Regions from separate parts of the Streptococcus mobilis genome, predicted to be linked through region 2. Evidence: predicted binding sites of a transcription regulator. Region 2 holds the regulator's gene; the other holds the start of a gene.
What was found. Region 2 encodes HrcA, which represses chaperone genes, less so after heat shock. Its sites were predicted from a motif close to TTAGCACTCNNNNNNNNNGAGTGCTAA; they were not measured.

Region 1: a site for HrcA is predicted at 2,046-2,072, ahead of groES (co-chaperone GroES). Genes of this name have one in related genera too.

What each region holds. Positions count from the first base shown of each region.
Region 1 covers NZ_AP041823.1:2,040,706-2,044,127, reverse strand. Annotated here, with positions in the region: gene AC6IZR_RS09825 (PTS mannose/fructose/sorbose/N-acetylgalactosamine transporter subunit IIC) at 1-732, shown strand, start outside; gene AC6IZR_RS09820 (PTS system mannose/fructose/sorbose family transporter subunit IID) at 716-1,570, shown strand; gene AC6IZR_RS09815 (hypothetical protein) at 1,672-1,965, shown strand; gene groES (co-chaperone GroES) at 2,095-2,376, shown strand; gene groL (chaperonin GroEL) at 2,398-3,422, shown strand, end outside.
Region 2 covers NZ_AP041823.1:1,895,526-1,898,947, reverse strand. Annotated here, with positions in the region: gene AC6IZR_RS09150 (histidine phosphatase family protein) at 1-32, shown strand, start outside; gene AC6IZR_RS09145 (M15 family metallopeptidase) at 22-795, shown strand; gene hrcA (heat-inducible transcriptional repressor HrcA) at 964-1,998, shown strand; gene grpE (nucleotide exchange factor GrpE) at 2,023-2,544, shown strand; gene dnaK (molecular chaperone DnaK) at 2,782-3,422, shown strand, end outside.

The sequences.
Region 1 (3,422 bases), 150 kb from region 2:
ATCGGTGGGTTGATTTCAGGTTTAATTCTTGGAGATGTGACAACCGGTATTATGGTCGGGGTTGCCCTTCAAGTCGTTTATATCGCCTTGGTAACACCTGGTGGTACCGTATCTGCCGATGTGCGTGCCATCTCTTACATCGGTGTTCCTCTTGCTATCTTGTTTGTGCATGCCAATAACATCACAGATGAAGCAGGAATCGCCGCAGCTGCAGCTCCAATCGGTGCAGCCGTTGGGACAATCGGTACAGTTCTTTTCTACGGTACCGCTACTATGAACTTGGTATGGCAACACATTGGTTGGAAAGCCGTTGAAGAAGGAAACTTCAAAAAACTCTACGCAGTTGACTGGGTTTACCCTTGGATCTCTCATTTCCTCTTCTCTTTCCTTCCAACAATGATTATCACCAAATACGGTGAAAACATGGTTGATTTGATGAAACAATACCTTCCTATGGATGGTTACTGGATGAAAGCCCTCTTTACAGTCGGTGCTCTTCTCCCATGTGTCGGTATTGCCATCTTGTTGAAACAAATTGTTACAGAAGCAACTGACTTCATTCCATTCTTTGTTGGATTTACCTTGGCGAAATCTCTCGGATTGAACTTGGTATCCAGTGCCGTTGTTTCATTAATCTTTGCAGTAATCTACTATGAACTTGAAGTGATCAAATCGATGAAAGCTGCTCCAGCCGGAGTGGTGGACCAAGACGATGATGAGGAGGATATTTAAAATGGCTGATAGAAAGAAAATTTCAAAGAAAACATTAGCAAAAGCATTCCATCATTGGTATTATGGTCATTTGACTTGTTTCTCTCAAGAACATATGCAAACCTTCGGGTACTTGACTTCTATGCTTCCAATCGTAGAAGAAATGTATGACACAAAAGAAGAACAAAAGGATGCTATGCAAACCTATACGGCCTTCTTCAACACTGAACCACAACTTGGATCTCTTGTTGTAGGGATCACAGCTGGTTTGGAAGAAGCGCGTGCAAACGGAGATGCAGTGGATGGCGAAACCATCAACGGTATGCGTGCCGGTTTGATGGGACCAATCGCTGGTATTGGTGACTCATTGGTCGTTGGTACCTTGATTCCAGTTCTCTTGGGGATTGCCCTTGGCCTTTCTAAAGGTGGTAACGTCGCTGGTGCCCTCTTCTACATCGTCGTATGGAACCTCTTAGTCTACTTTGGTATGCGCTTTGCCTTCTTCAAAGGTTACCAATTAGGGGATAAAGCCGTTGAATTCCTTGTAGGACCAAAAGGACAAGCTCTTCGTAAAGCGATCAGCGTTGTCGGTGGTATGGTTATCGGTGCCGTAGCAGCTACTTGGGTATCTGTTACAACAGCCCTTCAATTCAAGAATTCTGAAGGAAAAGTCTTCTTGAACATCCAAGAAAAGATCGATGGTGTTTATCCAGGTCTCTTGACAGCAGCCTTCATCACCCTTTGCTGGTGGTTGATGTCTAAGAAAAAAATTTCACCAAACAAAGTTATGTTACTTCTCGTTGTAGTTGCTTTGATCGGTGTTGCCCTTGGTATCTTCGACCCACATCTTAAATACTAAGGAAAAGAAAAAACGAATTTGCTAGTAGGAGTTTTTGAGAATGAAGTGAATTGACCTCCTTTACTTGCACTTCATTCTCAATTTTTATCAGGAGGAATCCCATGGTTACAAAACAAGAACTTGTCAATGGATATGAAACAGAAATCAAGTACCAACGCCACATGCTTGAAAACCTTGGTCGTTGGTTCAGCTTACTCTTTATCATTGCCAGTATTGGTGTGGTATTGATCTATCTCTTTCACAAAAGTTTCCTCCCACTCTTGATCCTCGGGATTTTACTAGCCTTGGTTGGAATTTTAGGCATGATTGTTTTTGGATATGGCATCTACCGCGGGCGGATCAATCTTCAAAAAGTGATCGACGATTTCAATCAAAAATTGACAATTTTAAATTGATATTTTAGAAACATCTCATCTATTTTTGAGGTGTTTTTTTCTTGACTATTTCTGACCAAGTGATACAATAGAAACATAAGTTAGCACTTACGTATAGAGAGTGCTAAAAACACGTATGGAGGAATGAACATGTTAAAACCATTAGGAGACCGTGTGGTCTTAAAAGTAGAAGAAAAAGAACAGACTGTTGGAGGTTTTGTCCTCGCCGGTGCGAGCAAGGCTGATACAAAAACAGCTGAAGTAGTGGCCGTTGGTGAAGGTGTGCGTACCCTAAGTGGCGAACTCATCGCCCCAGCTGTAAAAGCAGGAGATCACGTTTTGGTTGAAAGCCATGCAGGAATTGAAGTGAAAGATGGGGAAGAAACCTACACCATCGTTGGAACAGCGAACATTCTTGCAATTGTAGAGTAAGAGAAGAAAGAGGTAAGAGAAATGGCAAAAGATATTAAATTTTCATCTGATGCACGTTCTGCAATGGTCCGTGGTGTCGATGTCTTAGCAGATACAGTGAAAGTTACGTTGGGCCCTAAAGGTCGCAATGTGGTTCTTGAAAAATCATTTGGTTCACCCTTGATCACAAATGATGGGGTGACCATCGCAAAAGAAATCGAATTGGAAGACCATTTTGAAAATATGGGTGCTAAATTGGTGTCAGAAGTGGCTTCTAAGACCAATGATATCGCAGGTGACGGTACAACAACTGCAACGGTTTTGACTCAAGCCATCGTCCGTGAAGGAATCAAAAACGTCACTGCAGGTGCTAATCCAATTGGCATCCGTCGTGGGATTGAGACTGCTGTTGCAACAGCAGTAGAAGCTTTGAAAAACAATGCGATCCCAGTATCGAGCAAGGAAGCGATTGCTCAAGTAGCTGCTGTGTCTTCTCGTTCTGAAAAAGTCGGTGAGTACATCTCTGAGGCCATGGAAAAAGTTGGCAAAGATGGAGTTATCACGATTGAAGAGTCTCGTGGAATGGAGACAGAACTGGAAGTCGTTGAAGGAATGCAGTTTGACCGTGGTTACCTTTCACAATACATGGTCACTGATAATGAAAAAATGGTGGCAGACCTTGAAAATCCATACATTTTGATCACTGACAAGAAGATTTCAAATATCCAAGAAATCTTGCCATTGTTGGAAAGCATTCTTCAAAGCAACCGTCCACTCTTGATCATCGCTGATGATGTCGATGGCGAAGCTCTTCCAACACTTGTCTTGAACAAGATCCGCGGTACCTTTAATGTCGTAGCTGTCAAGGCACCAGGATTTGGAGATCGCCGCAAAGCCATGCTAGAAGACATTGCCATCTTGACAGGTGGTACAGTCATTACAGACGATCTTGGTTTGGAATTGAAAGATGCAACCATTGAAGCACTTGGTCAAGCAGCTAAAGTTTCAGTCGATAAAGACAGTACTGTCATTGTCGAAGGTTCTGGTAACCCAGAAGCGATCGCTAA
Region 2 (3,422 bases):
CAAAACTTCTAGAGGGTGGCCATGACGAATAAGTATAGACGCGCACGAAAAAAACGTAAGAAGTGGTGGCCTTACCTATTGAGTTTCTTTCTTCTTGTGGTCCTTGGATCGGGAATTGGTGCTTACTTAGCGAAGCCGAGCTTGTTTTCAGGGCTTCAGTTTTGGAAGGCTAAAAAAACAGCTGTAACGACTCCCTCTTCTTCTAAGAAAAAGGAAGAAAAATCAGATTTACCAGCCGTTTCGACAAAAGACTGGCAGTTGATCTTGGTCAATCGTGACAATGTGAAGCCTGAGCTGAACCCACAATTGACAGATGTGGATGCTATCAAAGTGGATAGTCGGATTGTAGAACCAACTCGTCAATTCTTAGAAGCAGCTCGAAAAATTGCCCCAGAAGAAACCTTGATATCAGGCTATCGAAGTGTGGCCGAACAAACAGAGCTCTATAATGAACGTGTTGCGCAACTAGAGGCTAGTGGTCTTTCGCATGAAGAAGCTGAAAAGCAGGTGCAGACTCAGGTACAGGTCCCTGGTGCTAGTGAACACCAGACGGGACTTGCGATTGATATGAGTGTCGAAGCTGGCCAAAGTGATGAGTTGGGCATGCAGCTGGCTGCCATCGCACCGCAATATGGCTTTGTCCTTCGCTACCCAGATGGGAAGAGCAACATCACGGGAGTGAATTTTGAGAATTGGCATTTCCGTTATGTTGGCGTAGAAAATGCTCAGTATATGGCCAAGCATCAGCTAGTATTGGAAGAATATATTCAACTCTTGAAAAAAGCTGGCAAATAAGAGGAGATTCACTTCTCTAGGTCTTAAGAATGATTTTTAGCACTCTTGAAAAAAGAGTGCTAATTTTTTGGATTTTTCTCTTGACTTTCTTTTGGATGGGTGTATAATAGAATCATGGTTTAGCACTCAAGTGTTTAGAGTGCTAAAAAATGAAAGAGAGGTGAGGTCATGGTTACAGAACGTCAAAATGAGATTCTCAATCTTGTTGTCGATATCTTTACCAAGACCCACGAACCAGTCGGTTCAAAAGCGCTACAAGATGTCATTCAATCCAGTAGTGCGACCATTCGAAACGACATGGCTGCCCTCGAAAAACAAGGCTTACTAGAAAAGGCCCACACTTCGAGTGGCCGCATGCCTAGTCGAGCTGGTTTTCAATATTTTGTTCAGAACTCGCTTGATCTAGAGTTAATTGATGAGCAAGATGTCTACCAGGTGGTGAAAGCCTTTGATTTCGAAGCCTTTAAGTTAGACGATATCTTGGATGCTACGGCCAAGTTACTAGCCCAGATGACGGGTTACACCGCAGTGATTCAGGATGTTGAACCGACACGTCAGCGCTTGACTGGTTTTGAGATTGTTCCATTATCCAACCACGATGCCTTAGCAGTTCTGACCTTGGATGAATCAAAACCTGTCACCGTCCAGTTTGCCATTCCAAAGAATTTCTTAACCAGTGACTTGGAAATCTTCCATCAGCTGGTTCAAGAACGCTTCATTGGAAATACAGTTTTGGATATCCACTACCGCTTGCGGACGGAGATTCCACAGATTGTACAGCGCTATTTCAAGACGACAGACAATGTGCTGGATCTCTTTGATTACGTCTTCTCGCAACTGTTTCAAGAACTGGTTTTTGTAGAAGGAAAGGTTTCATCCTTAACCTACGCCGATCTTCAGACCTATCAGTTCTTGGACAATCCCCAACATGTAGCTCTCGAGTTGCGAGGGGGAATGCCAGAAGACCAAATGACCCAGATCCTGGTTGCAGAATCCCAAGAGAAGGCCTTGAAAAATGTGACGGTCATTAGTCACAAGTTCCTGGTTCCTTATCGTGGGATGGCCCTCATGCATGTGATCGGTCCTGTAGAGATGGATTACAGGCGTGTGATTAGCCTGGTCAATGTCATCGGACGGGTACTGGTTATGAAGTTGACGGATTACTACCGCTACCTCAATAGCAACCATTATGAAGTAAATTAAGACCAAATGAAAGGGGTGTATGCCTTGACAGAAGATATTAAAAAAGAAGACGTGAAAGAAGAAGTTGACCAAACAACTGAAGAAGTTGTAGAGGAAAGCAACCAACCTTCTGAGTTAGAAGAAGCACAAGCGCGTGCCGAAGAATTTGAAAATAAATACCTTCGTGCTCATGCAGAAATGCAAAACATTCAGCGCCGTGCCAATGAAGAACGTCAACAATTACAAAAGTACCGTAGCCAAGATTTGGCAAAAGCGATCTTACCATCACTTGACAACCTCGAACGTGCCCTTGCCGTAGAAGGATTGACAGATGATGTGAAGAAGGGCTTGGAAATGGTCCAAGAAAGTTTGGTACATGCTCTGAAAGAAGAAGGAATCGAAGAAATTCCAGCGGACGGAGCCTTTGACCATAACTACCACATGGCTATCCAAACCTTACCTGCAGATGACGAACATCCAGCAGACACTATCGCACAAGTCTTCCAAAAAGGCTACAAACTCCATGACCGCATCCTACGCCCAGCCATGGTAGTGGTTTATAACTAGTCTGCCTTGTCCGAAACGACACTAAACTATGAAAGAAAGATAAGACGCAAGCCGGAGGCTTGCAAGGAATATATTTCCCGCCGTGGTGAAAGTTTCAGTAGCTTGTGCTACTGAAACAGGGGATTTTTGAGACAGTAGGCTCAAAAATAAGTGATGAAATCCCGAAGGGAGTTGCTCACGTCCCCACCACTTAAGGGAAATATCAAAAAAGGAAGAAAAACTTAAGGAGAAAAACATATGTCTAAAATTATCGGTATTGACTTAGGTACAACAAACTCAGCAGTAGCAGTTCTTGAAGGAACTGAATCAAAAATTATCGCAAACCCAGAAGGGAACCGCACAACTCCATCTGTAGTTTCATTCAAAAACGGTGAAATCATCGTTGGTGATGCTGCAAAACGTCAAGCAGTCACAAACCCAGATACCATCATCTCTATCAAATCTAAGATGGGTACTTCTGAAAAAGTTTCTGCTAACGGAAAAGAATACACTCCACAAGAAATCTCAGCTATGATCCTTCAATACTTGAAAGGTTACGCTGAAGATTACCTTGGTGAAAAAGTAACGAAAGCAGTTATCACAGTTCCAGCTTACTTCAACGATGCGCAACGTCAAGCAACTAAAGACGCTGGTAAAATCGCTGGTCTTGAAGTAGAACGTATCGTCAACGAACCAACTGCAGCAGCTCTTGCTTATGGTTTGGATAAGACTGATAAAGAAGAAAAAATCTTGGTATTTGACCTTGGTGGTGGTACATTCGACGTATCTATCCTTGAATTGGGTGATGGTGTCTTTGATGTATTGGCAACTGCAGGGGATAACAAACTTGGTGGTGATGACTTTGACCAAAAAATCATCGACTACATGGTTGAAGAATT